One region of the Paenibacillus medicaginis genome, then DNA from elsewhere that is predicted to be linked to it. Evidence: riboswitches for the same ligand, from Rfam matches in the RefSeq annotation. Region 1 holds a riboswitch; each other region holds the start of a gene.
What was found. A riboswitch is a leader RNA that binds a small molecule or an ion and turns the genes downstream of it on or off. The one in region 1 is predicted to bind cobalamin.
Positions count from the first base shown of each region.

Region 2: linked by a shared signal. The riboswitch ahead of ACE5LO_RS03075 ((2Fe-2S) ferredoxin domain-containing protein) and the one ahead of ACE5LO_RS09935 (FecCD family ABC transporter permease) in region 1 are both predicted to bind cobalamin.
Region 3: linked by a shared signal. The riboswitch ahead of ACE5LO_RS06170 (energy-coupling factor ABC transporter permease) and the one ahead of ACE5LO_RS09935 (FecCD family ABC transporter permease) in region 1 are both predicted to bind cobalamin.
Region 4: linked by a shared signal. The riboswitch ahead of ACE5LO_RS06940 (ABC transporter substrate-binding protein) and the one ahead of ACE5LO_RS09935 (FecCD family ABC transporter permease) in region 1 are both predicted to bind cobalamin.

Region 1 covers NZ_JBHIRY010000007.1:140,037-143,654, forward strand. The annotation lists gene ACE5LO_RS09925 (aldehyde dehydrogenase family protein) at 1-219, shown strand, start outside; gene gabT (4-aminobutyrate--2-oxoglutarate transaminase) at 234-1,577, shown strand; cobalamin riboswitch at 1,654-1,856, shown strand; gene ACE5LO_RS09935 (FecCD family ABC transporter permease) at 2,080-3,162, shown strand; gene ACE5LO_RS09940 (ABC transporter ATP-binding protein) at 3,159-3,618, shown strand, end outside.
Region 2 covers NZ_JBHIRY010000002.1:112,743-116,360, reverse strand. The annotation lists gene ACE5LO_RS03085 (pentapeptide repeat-containing protein) at 217-822, opposite strand; gene ACE5LO_RS03080 (MeeY/MeeF family manganese export membrane protein) at 996-1,772, opposite strand; gene ACE5LO_RS03075 ((2Fe-2S) ferredoxin domain-containing protein) at 2,059-2,418, opposite strand; cobalamin riboswitch at 2,593-2,782, opposite strand; gene ACE5LO_RS03070 (LutC/YkgG family protein) at 2,780-3,532, opposite strand; gene ACE5LO_RS03065 (LutB/LldF family L-lactate oxidation iron-sulfur protein) at 3,525-3,618, opposite strand, start outside.
Region 3 covers NZ_JBHIRY010000004.1:136,946-140,563, reverse strand. The annotation lists gene ACE5LO_RS06180 (hypothetical protein) at 1-286, opposite strand, end outside; gene ACE5LO_RS06175 (LOG family protein) at 677-1,258, shown strand; cobalamin riboswitch at 1,339-1,531, shown strand; gene ACE5LO_RS06170 (energy-coupling factor ABC transporter permease) at 1,797-2,567, shown strand; gene ACE5LO_RS06165 (energy-coupling factor ABC transporter substrate-binding protein) at 2,564-2,860, shown strand; gene cbiQ (cobalt ECF transporter T component CbiQ) at 2,844-3,618, shown strand, end outside.
Region 4 covers NZ_JBHIRY010000005.1:224-3,841, forward strand. The annotation lists partial or broken gene tnpC (IS66 family transposase) at 1-572, shown strand, start outside; cobalamin riboswitch at 1,033-1,248, shown strand; gene ACE5LO_RS06940 (ABC transporter substrate-binding protein) at 1,411-2,403, shown strand; gene ACE5LO_RS06945 (FecCD family ABC transporter permease) at 2,400-3,446, shown strand; gene ACE5LO_RS06950 (ABC transporter ATP-binding protein) at 3,446-3,618, shown strand, end outside.

The DNA.
Region 1 (3,618 bases):
AATAACGGAGCAAGGGCGCAGCGGGTCGTTCGGAAGCTGCGGGCAGGCATCACGTGGATTAATACGTTTCATCCTACCTACAATGAAGCCCCCTGGGGCGGATACAAGCAGAGCGGCATCGGCAGAGAGCTGGGAACCTTCGGCTATGAGGCCTATACGGAGGTTAAGCAAATCAACACCAATCTGCAGGTTGAGCCCTTAGGCTGGTACCGCAATTAAGGAGAGCGATGAGGTTGGGGAAAGAGCGCAAGTATGCCAGGATTGAGGGTCCGCTTCCCGGGCCGAAGACGGCTGAGCTACTCCGCAGAAGAGAAGCGGCCGTAGCGGGCGGTGTCGGCAATAACTTTCCGCTGTTTGTGGAGAAGGCCAGCGGTGCACTGCTGACGGATGTGGACGGCAACGTGTTTCTCGATTTCGCCGGTGCGATTGGCACGATGAATGCCGGCCATTGCCCGCCGGCGGTCGTGCAGGCCGTGCAGCGGCAGGCGGAGCGGTTTCTGCATACATGCTTTCATGTCGGCATGTATGAGCCATATGTTGAGCTGGCCGAGAAGCTGGCGACGCTTGCGCCGGGCTCCTTTGCCAAAAAAGCGGTGCTGCTGAACAGCGGGGCCGAAGCGGTGGAAAACGCCGTGAAAATCGCCCGCAAATATACGGGAAAGCCCGGGATCGTCTCCTTTACACGCGGCTTTCATGGCCGTACGCTGCTGGGCATGAGCTTGACCAGCAAGGTGCGGCCGTATAAATTTCAGATGGGCCCGTTCGCTCCGGCTACGTACAAAGCCCCTTATCCTTACCCGTACTATCGTCCGGAGACCATGAGCGAGGAGGATTATGCGCGTTTCTGTCTCGACCAGTTTGCGGACTTTCTGCTGACTGAGGCTGCGCCTGAGGAACTGGCGGCGGTCATTATGGAACCGGTTCAGGGAGAAGGGGGCTTTATTGTACCGCCGAAGCTTTTTGTCCAGGGCGTGTATGAACTGTGCAGGCAGCATGGCATTCTCTTCATTGCGGATGAAATCCAGACCGGTTTTGGCCGCACGGGTGCGATGTTTGCCAGCACGCATTTTGGCATCGAGCCTGATCTGATCACTTTGTCCAAATCGCTCGCTGCGGGCTTGCCAATCAGCGCAGTTGTCGGAAGGGCGGATATCATGGATGCGCCCAATCCTGGTGAAATCGGGGGGACTTACGGTGGCAGCCCGTTGGGATGCGTGGCTGCTCTTGCCGTTATTGACCAGATGGAACGGGAAAACCTTTGCGAACGGGCCGGGCAGATCGGACTGCGGATCAGGGAACATTTTGACAAGCTGCAGAAACAGTACCCCATCCTCGGTGATGTCCGTGGCCTCGGAGCGATGTGCGCCGTTGAATTTACGGATCCATCCAGTGGCAAGCCTGCCGCAGCGTTTGCGGCCAACCTGGTCCGCTCGTTTTATAACAAAGGTGTTATTTTGCTGACCGCCGGCGTTCACGGCAATGTGATCCGCTTCCTGACCCCGCTGGTCATTACCGACGAGCAGCTGGAGGAAGGCCTTGACATTATAAGTGAATCGCTTGCGGAAAGGTATGCTTGACCCTTTTGGCGTTGTTTAAAGAAATGGACATCCACATCTGTTCATGCTAACATTGTATTGTTTTTATCTCATATTTTAATATTTTAAAAGAGCAGGTGACGAGGTGTGTGAAAACGCAGCCCCGTCTTAAAAGGGAAGCCGGTGCAAATCCGGCACGGTCCCGCCACTGTATGCGAGGAGCCTGTCTGCAAGTTCATGGTCACTGTCGTTATTCGATGGGAAGACCGCAGACGGCGACGATCCGCAAGTCAGGAGACCTGCCTGCTTCTTGGATTGTCACGAACCTACGCGGATAGGGGGTGGCCGGCACGGTTCACGATGATGTCGTCGGGCTTTTCTTACTGCTGCTTTCATTTCCTGGCAAGGTGATGAAACTGGCAGGCTGGAAACGGCCCTGCGCGTTTCACTGATCCAGTACAGGCACTCTCATAAACTTGAGGGTGCTTTTTTGCTGTGCATTCTTATAATCTCCTTTTTAGCACAAAGGAAGGAAAGGAGTTCAATGAACGAACAACAAAATGGAGGACTCAGGGCTGAACCGGCATGGTTTGTGGTTCATTTGTTCGTATGGACGGTTGTTCTTACCGCTTCCATTACCATCGCTGTCATGCTTGGCCCCGTACAGATTCATCCTGTACAGGTGTGGAACATCGCCTTTTCCCATCTACCTCTCCTGGATAGCTGGATGGATGGATCGTGGACGAAAGCGCAGGAGCATATTGTGTGGAATATCCGGTTCCCCCGAGTTTTGCTGGGAGCTGTCATCGGAGCGGGTCTGGCTGTCACAGGAGCGGCTATTCAAGCACTGACACGAAACTCGCTGGCTGATCCCTACATCCTGGGTGTTTCTTCGGGGGCGTCCACAGCGGCGGTGCTTGTGATTATTTTCGGCGCCTTCCGCTTTCTCGGGACATACACGCTACCCCTTTCCGCATTTATTGGTTCATTACTTGCAATGGTGCTCGTGTTCGTCCTTGCCAAAGTCGGTGGAGAGATTTCAACGACGAGGTTGCTGCTGTCCGGTATTGTCACTTCCATGATGCTGTCAGCTGCCACTAACTTTATCGTCACGTTGGCCCCCCATGCGGATGGCATCCGCTCCGCAATGTATTGGATGATGGGCAGTCTGACCGGTGCGAAATGGGAGCATCTGACCGCTCCTGCCCTTATCATTGCTCTGGGGGCTGCAGTGCTGCTGTCCCTGCATCGTTCGCTGAATTCCCTGCTTATGGGGGAGGAGGCGGCAGTGACCCTGGGTGTCAACATTGCCGCGTTCCGTATTTTACTTGTCGTTATTGCGGCTCTGATGACAGGCACGATTGTCTCTGTAAGCGGTTCTATCGGCTTCGTTGGGTTGATGATTCCACACATCGCCAGGATGATGACCGGTTCCGATCATCGCCGGGTACTGCCGTTAAGCATGCTGCTTGGTGCGATATTTATGATCTGGGCTGATGTGGCCGCACGGCTCGTGCTGGCACCGGAGGAGCTGCCGATTGGCATCGTCACAGCCTTATGCGGGGGGCCGTTCTTCATCTGGCTGCTGCGCAGAAGTACATACTCATTTGGAGGGAACGGTAAATGAATGTGTCGGTTGAAGGAGTCTCCTACAGTGTGCAGGACAAGCGGTTGATTGATTCAATTCTGCTGCATGTGCGGAAGGGCGAGCTTGTCGGGCTGATCGGGCCAAACGGCAGCGGGAAATCCACTCTTCTGAAAAATATTTACCGTGTCCTGCAGCCTGATTCCGGCCGGATTTCGATTGACGGACAGAACCTGCATTCCATATCGCATCGAGAGACAGCCCGGCAGATCGCTGTAGTGAGCCAGGAAGCGCCGGTCGCCTTCGATTTCTTCGTCAAGGACATGGTCATGATGGGACGTAATCCTCATAAAAAGTGGTATCAGCCGGATAGCGGGGAGGATTTGAGGCTGGTGGAGCAGGCGCTGGAACGTGTCGGAATGCTGCAGGACGCGGGCCGCAGCTTCTCAACTCTGTCAGGTGGAGAAAAGCAGCGTGTTCTTATCGCGCGGGCGCTTG
Region 2 (3,618 bases), on a different contig from region 1:
TAAGTGAAGCTGCCGTATGCACTCGGAACGGCGAAATCGCTTGAAACTAAGATGAAAGCATCGGACAAAGCTAATTTCCGTAGAAGTGTACCATATTTGAAGAAACTGAATAACCCGACTCTGGTCCTAACATAAAAAACCTTGTCATGACAGCATTTTCCGGCGTTTACCGCTCTATGAACATACAATCCTAGGTCTTCGGTTACAAGATACACTTTAATCCACTTTGGCCCCATATGAACGCAAAAAGGCCACTGCCTGATGTATATCCATGTGCGCGCCTTTAACGTCCATGGAGCGGAAATCGACGCCCTCCATAATAGCGCCGCGCAGATCGGCTCCCTGCAGCTTAGCATGCGCCAGCTGGGCCCGGGTAAGATCGGCTTTGCGCAGGTCGGCCTTTTCGAGATTGGCGCCGTACAAATCCGCCTCCTCCAGACGCAATCCGCGCAAATCCTGCTTGGACAACTGCGCCCCCCGCAGATTCGTGTAGGACCAATCCCCCGCCGCGAATGTCACCCCATCCAGACTGGCTTTTACAAAGTCCGAGCCCGTCATTTTACACTGCTCAAATTTGGCGACGAACAGATTCGCTTCCGTAAACCTGCAGTTCACAAAGGCCGATTCCGTATGGATGGACGCATTCAACTGTGCGCCGCTAAAATCACATTCCTCAAAACGGCAGCCTTCTGTGGTGATTTCCTCCAGGGAAGCAGCTCTAAAGCGGCAGCGGATAAAGATACAGCGGATCAGCTCTCCTTCTCTTAGATCCTTGTTGCTGAAATCAACCTCTCTATAGGTTTCATCTATGTACTGGTACATATCATCTCTCCCCGCGCAAGGCGAATTTGTACGGCCCATTGTTATTTACCCGTAACGTAACTCTAATTATTCAGCATTGGGAAAATGGAGTCAAATCACAGAAGGAGAACCGCTTCAGACGGCTCTCCTTCTGTGAGGCTGTGGCTTAATGCCAACATGCACCCTGTTGCATCCTAGGGCACATCAGCCTGTGACTGTTTTTTATTGGATGGCGCAAACCATCCGAGAAGCGCTATCGCAACCAAGACACCATAAAAGACAAGGGTCCAGCCTGTACTATGCGGGAATTGATGATCCAACACCCCAATATCTTCATGGGCCAGGGTAATCACAGCAAGCTTGACACCGACCCATGCCACAATTGCATAGGCCGTGGTCTCCAGTGCCGGCCGTTGAGCGAGCAGCTTTACAAACCATGTAGCCGCGAACTTAATCAGGATGAGCCCGGCGATTCCGCCAAGCAGGACAACGATAAATTGTCCTCCATCCATACCACCGAAATCCCCAAGCGGTGAATCCGGGAGACCCAGTGCCAGAGCCACGGCAGCAAGGATGGAATCAATCGCAAAGGCGAGATCCGCGAGAGCAATTTTTCCTACGGTTGGCCAAAAGCCTTTTCCTGCCGCATCTTTCTTCACGTCCTCGCGAATATTCTCGTTTTTCTTGCCGAAACGCGCTTTGATGATGTGCTTTAACCCGAGGTATAACAGATAAGCAGCCCCGATCGCCTGTATTTGCCATACATTAGCAATAAACGATATCGCAAACAGAGCGACGAAGCGAAAAACAAACGCCATAATGATCCCATAATTAATGGCTTTCTTCTTCTGGTCCTCCGGTAAATGCTTCGCGATAACCGCCAGAACAAGAGCATTATCCGCTGACAGTAAGCCCTCCAATCCAATAAGAATCAGTAATGCCCATGCATACTCCAGCCAAATGGATTCCAACAGTACTTCTCCCTTCTTATAAATAGTATGTTCATTACGGCAAACTTCCTGTTTTAAACCTAAGTTTCGGTTATAACAGAGGATTTTTATCCGGCTTTAGTTGTACCGTCATTCCCTTCCCTATTTACGCTGTCAAGTTATGGCTCGTTTCATTCATTAAACGGCAAAAAATGCAAAAGGGGCATGCCGTAGCAATTAAAAACTTCTGCAACCCAGCCTTTATTTCCAACGAACAATTAGCCCACCTGAAAGCGGTGAGCTAAATGTGTCTGTTTTTTTGTTGTTTCTACTGAAAACGCTCGAACCGGTAAGGCATAAGATTGGCAGGCAGCTCCAGCAGCTTGTCCTGATTCCGCGAGGCAATTGCCCATTCCAGCAAATCGTCATACAGAGCTTCCTCTTCAATACCCCCGAACCACACCGGACCGTCCGGCGTCTGAATCGATACGACATTGGCGATATCACAGGGGCCAAGACAGCCTGTAATCGTCAGCTGGATGCTTTTGAGCAGCTTCTCTTCCTTCCATCTGCTCTTCAGTCTGTCGAGCGGGATTCCTGGCCTCCCCTTTTCTGTCCGCCCGCAGCAGCAGCCGTTGCAGATCATAACCTGGCCGAGCACCCTTCGTTTCGTTGCCACTTGCTCCATCCATATCCTCTCCCATGCACTGTGATCTCGCATAAGCCTCCCCGTCCGGCTTCATGTTGACCCAAAAAACCCTCAGACCGCAAAAGGCTGAGGGCAAGAGTACATAAGAGAACAGACCGCAGACCCGTACGAGTCCCGATCCATATTATGTACACCGTTCCTTAACCGCGAAGGGCTGATGCGAACCTGCAGGCAGGTCTTCTGGCTCCCGGATCGACGCCTGCCTTCCGTCTTCCCCAGCATGCTGAGTGACATGTATGGAAGGAGGCTTCCCGGTTACAGCGGCGCGACCGCTAAGGATTTTCACCCTATTCCCTTTTAATCCCGACCTTACGGCCAGGGCACCTGCGGGATTATTTCATTATAACGGACCCAAGTCCGAAAGACGAGCCCCAACGATCAAAGCATAGACAATCCCCGGTCCATGAACGCCTATAGTTAGGTCATTCTCGATGTCCGATGATCGGCTTGGACCTGAAATAAAGTGAATACCTGCCGGAAGCTGCTCCTGCCCCGCCCGGTCAAATTCCATCAGGATTTCACCCAGCCGTGTCTTCAGCCGCTCCACCGGAATAAGAATCATAAGTACGGTGGGAAGCAGGCTTACGGAGCGGCCCTTATGCGGTGCAGAAAGCACGGTTACCGAACCTGTATAAGCAGCAGCATAATCCGCCATAACAACACCGAAGTCCGCATCAGCCGCTTTGGCTTTCCAGGAATGCGCAGAATCCGAGTTCCAGACAGAAATGTCCGCGCCGGGAATGGCGGACTCCAGCTCAAGCACCGCCAGCTCCGGCTGGTCCTGTCTGAGAATGGCTCTTGCGCCCATTTCGGCTGCCTTGTCAGCGATGAAGGAGGCTGCGTCCTGCATCGTAGCTAGTCTGGCCACATGTCCGCCCACACTGCTGAAATTGGCGGCAAAGCGGTCGATTCGCTCCTGCTCGCTCCAGTCGAACGCCTGCCAGAACTCCGGCGCACCCCGCAGCGGATGAGGCGGCGGTTCAGTCAATCGTGGCCGCTTCAGCCTGGCAGCAATGCCGTTTATAAACTGCTCCTGCTTCGCGCGCGATTCGTCCTCCAGCCGATCCAGCCAAGCCTGATGCTTGCTATTCATGCCGCTCTCCCCTTTCCCGCTGACGCAAAACAGCTTCCATCCGCCTTTGCAGCGCCGGGTCCGGTTGCGGCAGCGCGCTTCGCACC
Region 3 (3,618 bases), on a different contig from region 1:
CGTTAACGTTTGCGTCTTCACCGTTCGCTGGATCCATAGTGAAGGATCTTTCATAAGATGATGATCCAGTGTGGCGCACAGGGTTAATCAATTGTACGTCCATAGGGAAATAAACATCTCCCTGACTTTCGACAATTCGCATGTAACCAGCGTCAGTCTTCACAGTTTCATTTGCTGAAAGTGAATCCACAGCTTGATTTGCTGGAAGTGAACCTTGCGCAAAAGCAGCGGGGCTCAGTGACAGAAGCAATGATGCAGCTAATCCAAAAGTCATAACTTTTTTCATTCCATATACCTCCTAAAATTTAACTACATAGAGAATTATAATCAATCTAGTCCATATGTCTATAGTTACTAAGACCTATAATTTGCGTTGTTATGAGAAATAATGAAGAAAAAAACAAAAATATTTTGTCGAAATGGTCACAAATTGAATAGTTTGCATGGATCAGGGAAAAATATTAAGTTTTAAGTAATTATCCTATAAGTCAAAAAAATATAGTTCCTCTGATCTTCAAAGAGTCAAAGCAGAGTTTGGAAAAGTGTTAAAATAAGGCATCGGGTTACTGCTCTCCTTTTCACAGGCCGCAAGTTCTATTATGATACAACGAGAAAGTTGAAATTAGATAACTAATGGATGCCGTTGCTGAATATGGATAGAGAGAGGTGTTGAATCATGAGGTCGATTTGTGTGTTTGCAGGCTCTAACGATGGAGTGGCTTCGGAGTACAAGGAGCAGGCAGCCCGGCTCGGGGAGCATATCGCCCGCAACGGGCTGCGTCTGATCTATGGGGGTTCAAGCTTTGGACTTATGGGCACGGCTGCCAATGCCGCGCTTGCCAAGGGCGGACAGGTGACCGGCATTATGCCCACGGCATTGTTCCGGCGGGAAATTGTGCATGAGGGGCTGACGGAGTTTATTGAGGTCAGGGACATGCATGAACGTAAGGCCACAATGCACCAAATGGCCGACGGTTTTATTGCGCTTCCGGGCGGAATCGGCACCTTTGAAGAGCTGTTTGAGGTGCTGTGCTGGGCGCAAATCGGCCTGCACAGCAAACCTGTCGGACTTTTAAATGTAAACGGCTACTACAACCCGCTAATGGAATTAATCCGCCACAGCGTGCAGGAGGGATTTGCGGGTCGAACGCATCTGGATTTGATCATCCTTGAGGAGGATGCCGGAGCGCTGGTCGAGAGAATGTGCTCCCCTAACGGGCTGCTGCTTCAGCAGACCGGCGACGCGGAAACCGTTTGATGAGGCTGAATCGAACCTGCATCTCATGTTTTTCGTGCTTGCGCTTTCCGCGAAGGCAGGGTTATGATGGACTCACAATCGAATAAGCGACCAGGCAGGGTGCCTTTGCCAAGGGGCAAAGGGTAACAGGGAATCGGGTGCAAATCCCGAGCGGTCCCGCCACTGTAATGGGGAGGTTTTTTTTCTTTAATATGTCACTCGAATCAGACCCGGGGAAGACGAAGAAGACTGATGATCCAAAGCCAGGAGACCTACCTTGCCTATATGCACCGTAATCCTTCGCGGAAAGGAGTGGTGTACGAATCGGTGGACGAGCCTGCGCGGGGCTCCCGATGTTCCGGAACATTTTTCATCCATGGATGAAGAGGAGGATGTGAAGCTTTCATCTTCTTGTTGACCGGGGATATCGGGCAAGCTATGCGTAAAGGAGCCTTGTTTAAGGTTGCCTGGCTGACGGTGACTGAATTGCGTACATGCAAGCCCCATCCTCTAAGGATGGGGCTTTTTTGAGCCTGTGAATATGAAAGGGGTGGATAAGTTGTTTAAACGGGGTAGAGGCATTGGGTTGGGGCTGTTGATTACCGCATTTACGCTGTATTTTCTGGCGGTGAGCCCGCAAGAGGTCTATGCCATGCATATCATGGAGGGATTTTTGCCCATCGGTTGGGCGTTGTTTTGGTGGATTCTATTTCTTCCTTTCTTCGCTTTTGGTGTCCGCAGTGTAACTCGACTGACGAAAGAAGCCCCTGAGCTGAAGCTGATGCTTGGATTGGCGGGGGCGTTTACATTTGTACTGTCTGCCCTGAAGCTGCCTTCCGTGACGGGCAGCAGCTCTCATCCAACCGGAACGGGACTGGGCGCAGTGCTGCTCGGGCCCCTGCCCATGAGCGTGATTGGCTCCATTGTGCTGTTGTTCCAGGCGGTGCTGCTGGCGCACGGCGGGATTACAACGCTGGGGGCGAATGCGTTCTCCATGGCCGTGGCCGGCCCATTCGCCGGTTATGCAGCGTACAGGCTGCTTATGAACACAACCCGCAAGGAATGGTTGGCCGTTTTCGCCGCTGCGGCTATAGCCGACATGACGACTTACCTGGTTACTTCCGTGCAGCTTTCCCTTGCCTTTCCTTCCGTACACGGCGGAGTATGGGCATCGTTCCTGAAATTTGGCGGCATTTTTGCCGTGACGCAGCTGCCGCTTGCGCTCAGCGAGGGATTGCTGACGGTTATGCTGTGGAAATGGCTTAAAGCATATAGTCCGAACGAATTGTCCGTGCTCAGGCGCGGCATGAAGGAGGCTAAGCCGTCATGAAGACAAGAACGATAACAGGCTTGGTTCTGTTGACCGTCATCCTGCTGGCCGCCCTGCCGCTGCTGCTGGTGAGTGGCGACTTCGGAGGCGCGGACGGTGCCGCCGAGGAGGCGATTACCCAGATCAATCCCCACTATACTCCATGGTTTCAGCCGCTGCTGGAGCCGCCGCCAGAAACGGAAAGCATGCTGTTTGCTCTGCAGGCTGCGTTGGGTGCGGGACTGATCGGTTATATCATCGGTCTGTTCAAAGGGAGAAAGGACGCCAGCCGGACAGATGCTCAGAAGGATTGATTCCCTGTCTTATCAAGGAAAGCTCAGCAGCTGTTCACCGCTTTGGAAAAGCGGCTTTGCAGCGGTGATGTTTGTAATGGCTTATATCGGACATCCTCCTGTGCAGTTGGCCGTATGGATTTGGCTCGTCCTATGGACGGTAGGGTATGGCGGGGTTCCATGGAAGCCGTATGCTTCCTTGATGGCCGCCTCACTGCTCTTCTATATACTGAGTCTGCCTGCGCTGTTAATTGAGGTTGCTCCAGGCCCTGCACAGGGAATGGTGCTGCTGGGTTGGGGAACTCATGTGCTTCTGGTCACGCCCGAAGCGGCAGAGCGGGCGGAAGAGCTTTTGCTGCGGGTAGGGGTGTGCCTGTCCTGCTTTCTGTTTCTGATTCTCACGACTCCATTTACAGGTCTGCTGAAGGTGATGGAAAAGCTGCGGCTTCCGGCCGTGGTCATAGAATTGACGATGATTATGTACAGATTTCTGTTCCTGCTGGGGGATACGGCCGCAAGCATGATGCTGGCGCGCAGGCTCCGCGGGGGCGGCAGGGGTTTCCGGGCTGCTGTTGCGGATACCGCCGCCCTGGCGGGCAGATTGTTTGCGAAGACGATGGAGAGGTACCGCGGAGCTATTGTCGGATACACCGTGCGCGGTTATGAGGGCACGATCCGTATGGGACCGGATGCCTCGTTGCCAATGCCTGTGCGCTACAGAGTGGAAGGGTGGGTCGGTACAGCGCTGCTGGCCGTTGCCGAGCTGTGCATTCGCTTAT
Region 4 (3,618 bases), on a different contig from region 1:
TGCAAGGGTATTTCAAGGATCACTACACGTTTGGTCACGCGCTTTGCAACGTACATCTGCTGAGGGAATGCAAGGGCATTGCCGAGCACGACGGCCATACTTGGGCCAAGCAGATGGGCGATCTGCTGACCGAAAGCTGGCGGCTCGCGAGTGCATCCAGACAAACGGGAATACCACTGAGCGCAGAGGTCATCCTTGAAATTCAAGCCCGATATGACGCCATTCTGGAAGCCGGTCAGCACGAATGGGCGAAAGACCCTGTAAGAGCAAAGACCGGAACACGCGGCAGAAAGATCAAGAGCAAGGCCGGCAATCTGGGTGAACGACTGTTGCTGCATAAAGCGGCCATCTTGTCGTTTCTTTGGCGACCCGAAGTTCCGTTTGACAACAACCAAGCGGAACGGGATTTGCGTATGGTCAAAGTAAAACAGAAAATCTCCGGAGCGTTTCGCACGATAGAAGGGGCAGACATCTTTGCTCGCCTGCGGAGCATCGTCTCCACATTGCTGAAGCAAGAACTTCCCGTTCTTCCTTCTCTTTCCCACGCACTTCGCGGACAACCCATTCTGTAATAGGCCTATGCAATAGACCTAAGTAGTAACGAAAAAACGTACAAACGAGAGCCTGAGCGAGCCCCCTCCCAGGCTTTTGTATGAAAAAACGTACAAACGAGAACCCGAGCGAGCCTCCTCTCAGGTTTTTGTACGAAAAAACGTACAAACGAGAACCCGAGCGAGCCCCCTCCCAGGTTTTTGTACGAAAAAACGTACAAACGAGAACCCGAGCGAGCCTCCTCTCAGGTTTTTGTACGAAAAAACGTACAAACGAGAGCCTGAGCGAGCCCCCTCCCAGGTTTTTGTACGAAAAAACGTACATATGAGAGCCTGAGCGAGCCCCCTCTAAATGTGGTCTGTCTTCTGTGAATGTACGTCGATAGACGTTTTTCTTAATTTGACGGCAGACTTGCTGGTTGTTCGGGTTGTACAGCTGCCTTTTTTCACCTATAATCACTTTGAAAAGTACGGCTTGATTAAAGTTGACAGCAGACCAGGTCAGAGCGGCGGTGAAAGCTTGAAAACCACGCTGTTCTGTTAAAAGGGAAGCCGGTGCAATTCCGGCACGGTCCCGCCACTGTGAAACGGGGATGGGCGGCGATACGCCACTGTCGCAGGTAATACTGCGGCGGGAAGGCGCCGGCCTCTAGCAATTCCCGTCAGTCAGGAGACCTGCCTGGTCCGCTTAGATCGTCGCTCCTTCGCGGAAAGGATGGCGGGTTCGCGGCAATGAATCCGCGCGGCACGGCACTTGCCTGCTGCGGATGTCGGCTGACGCAGAGCCCGGTCCTCTCATGAGGGCCGGGCTTTCTTTTGCACGGCCGGGACTATACAGAAGAAAAGGGGGGTAAGCACTGTGACTAGATCAATAAAGAGTTGGCTGACCGTGCTGCTGGCGCTTATGCTGACTGCAGCACTGGCTGCATGTGGCAATACAGGGGCAGGCAATGAGGCTGCAGGCGGCAGCGGAGCTTCTCCGCAGCAGACGGCGCCGACGGAAGAGGCGGGTGCTACGGTTTATCCGCTGACCGTCAAGGATGCGACCGGACAGGAGTTTACTTTTGAGAAAGCTCCGGAGAAGGTGATTTCCGTATCCCCGGCCGAGACGGAGGCGCTGTTCGCTCTTGGTTTGGACAAGGAGATCGTAGGTGTATCGGATTATGATGATTACCCGGAAGCGGCCACATCCAAGCCGAAGATGGGCGGCATTACAAAGCCGAATGAAGAGGCCATTATCGCTGCCCAGCCTGACATTGTTTTTACAGGCATATCGATGAGCGAAGAGGCCGTCAACAAACTGCGCGAGTTGGGTATTACCATCTTCAAGACCGATCCGAAGACGGTAGAGGACGTTATGAACAACATCACCCTGTATGGCAAAGTAATGGATCGCCAGCAGGAGGCCAAGGCTGTAACCGATAAAATGAAGGCCGATATCGCTGAGGTGCAGGAGGGCGTTAAAAATATCGGCGAGGACCAGAGACTGCGGGTTTATGTTGAATTTTCACCAGGCTGGACGGTCGGCAAGGGAGAATTTATGGACGAATTGATTACCCTGGCAGGCGGAGAGAACATCGCTTCCGACACGGAAGGCTGGAATCAGATCAGCGAGGAAAAGGTCATCGCGGCCAACCCGGATGTCATCCTGTATAGCAAAAGTGTGGTGGATGAGAATGGGCAGAGTCTGGAGCAGATCATCAAAGGACGTGGCGGCTGGAGCCACATCAACGCAATCCGCAACAACCGCGTGTTCGGTCTGGATGATAACCTGCTCAGCCGTCCGGGACCACGTGTGACGGAAGGGCTCAAGGAAGTGGCCAAGGCCATCTATCCGGAAATCTTTAAATGAACCGTAAGCTTGTTGCGTACGGCCTGGCCGGATTCGTTCTGCTGATCCTGACCGTGCTGATCTGCCTGGGCATCGGCGCCGTGCGGCTTCCTGTCCAGCAGATCGCTGGCATTCTGATGCACCACCTGCCGTGGGCCGGGATGTATATTACGCCGTTCTGGGATGCTCCGACCGAGCAAATTATTGTTAACGTGCGCCTGCCGCGCGTTCTGCTCGGCATGCTGACTGGTGCGGCGCTTGCGCTTGCAGGCGCGGCCTTCCAGGGCGTGCTGCGCAACCCGCTGGCCGATCCCTTTACCCTTGGAGTATCGTCGGGCGCGTCGGCCGGAGCGGCATTTTTGATTTACTGGGGACTTCAGTATTCGTTTTTCGGCCTGTGGACCCTGCCAATGGTGGCCTTCACCACAGGAATTCTTACTTTATATTTTGTGATCCTGCTGGCAGGGGAAGACGGAAAAATCCCCACTCAAAGCCTGATCCTGTCCGGTGTGGTCATGCAGTTCTTTCTGGGGGCGGTCGTCTCTTTGCTGACGGTCATGTCCAAGGAGACCGTCAATGAAATCCTGTATTGGACGATGGGCAGCCTCAGCCTGAAGGGCTGGGCATATCCGGGCATTATTCTTCCTTACGTCATGCTCGGGCTGGTGTTCCTGTGCAGTAAAGCCCGTGTATTGAACATGCTGGCGTTGGGAGAAAGGCAGGCAGCGTATATGGGCGTAAATGTGGACAGAACGAAGCTGTGGGTGCTGATTGCGGCGACTTTACTGACGGCGGCATCGGTATCCGTCTGCGGAGTGATCGGCTTTGTGGGGCTCGTTGTGCCGCATATGATCCGTCTGCTGACCGGACCGGACTACCGGCTGATCATTCCGCTGTCCACGCTGGGAGGTGCTATCTTCATGGTATGGGCGGATACGGCCGCACGCACGCTGCTGGCACCGATGGAGATCCCGCTCGGGGTCGTTACAGCATTTGTGGGAGCTCCGTTCTTCGCTTACCTGCTGCAGCGCAACAAGAAGCAGCGGAAAGGAGAGCTATCGTGATGAGCACACAGTTCAGGGCAGCCAGCGTGTCAGGGATGTATAAAACCTTTGGCCGGGTGCAGGCGTTATCCGATATCAACTGGGGCGCTGCCGCCGGAGAGTGGTGGGGGATCGTCGGCCCGAACGGGAGCGGCAAATCGACCCTGATCCGGCTGCTGTCCGGGGTGGACAG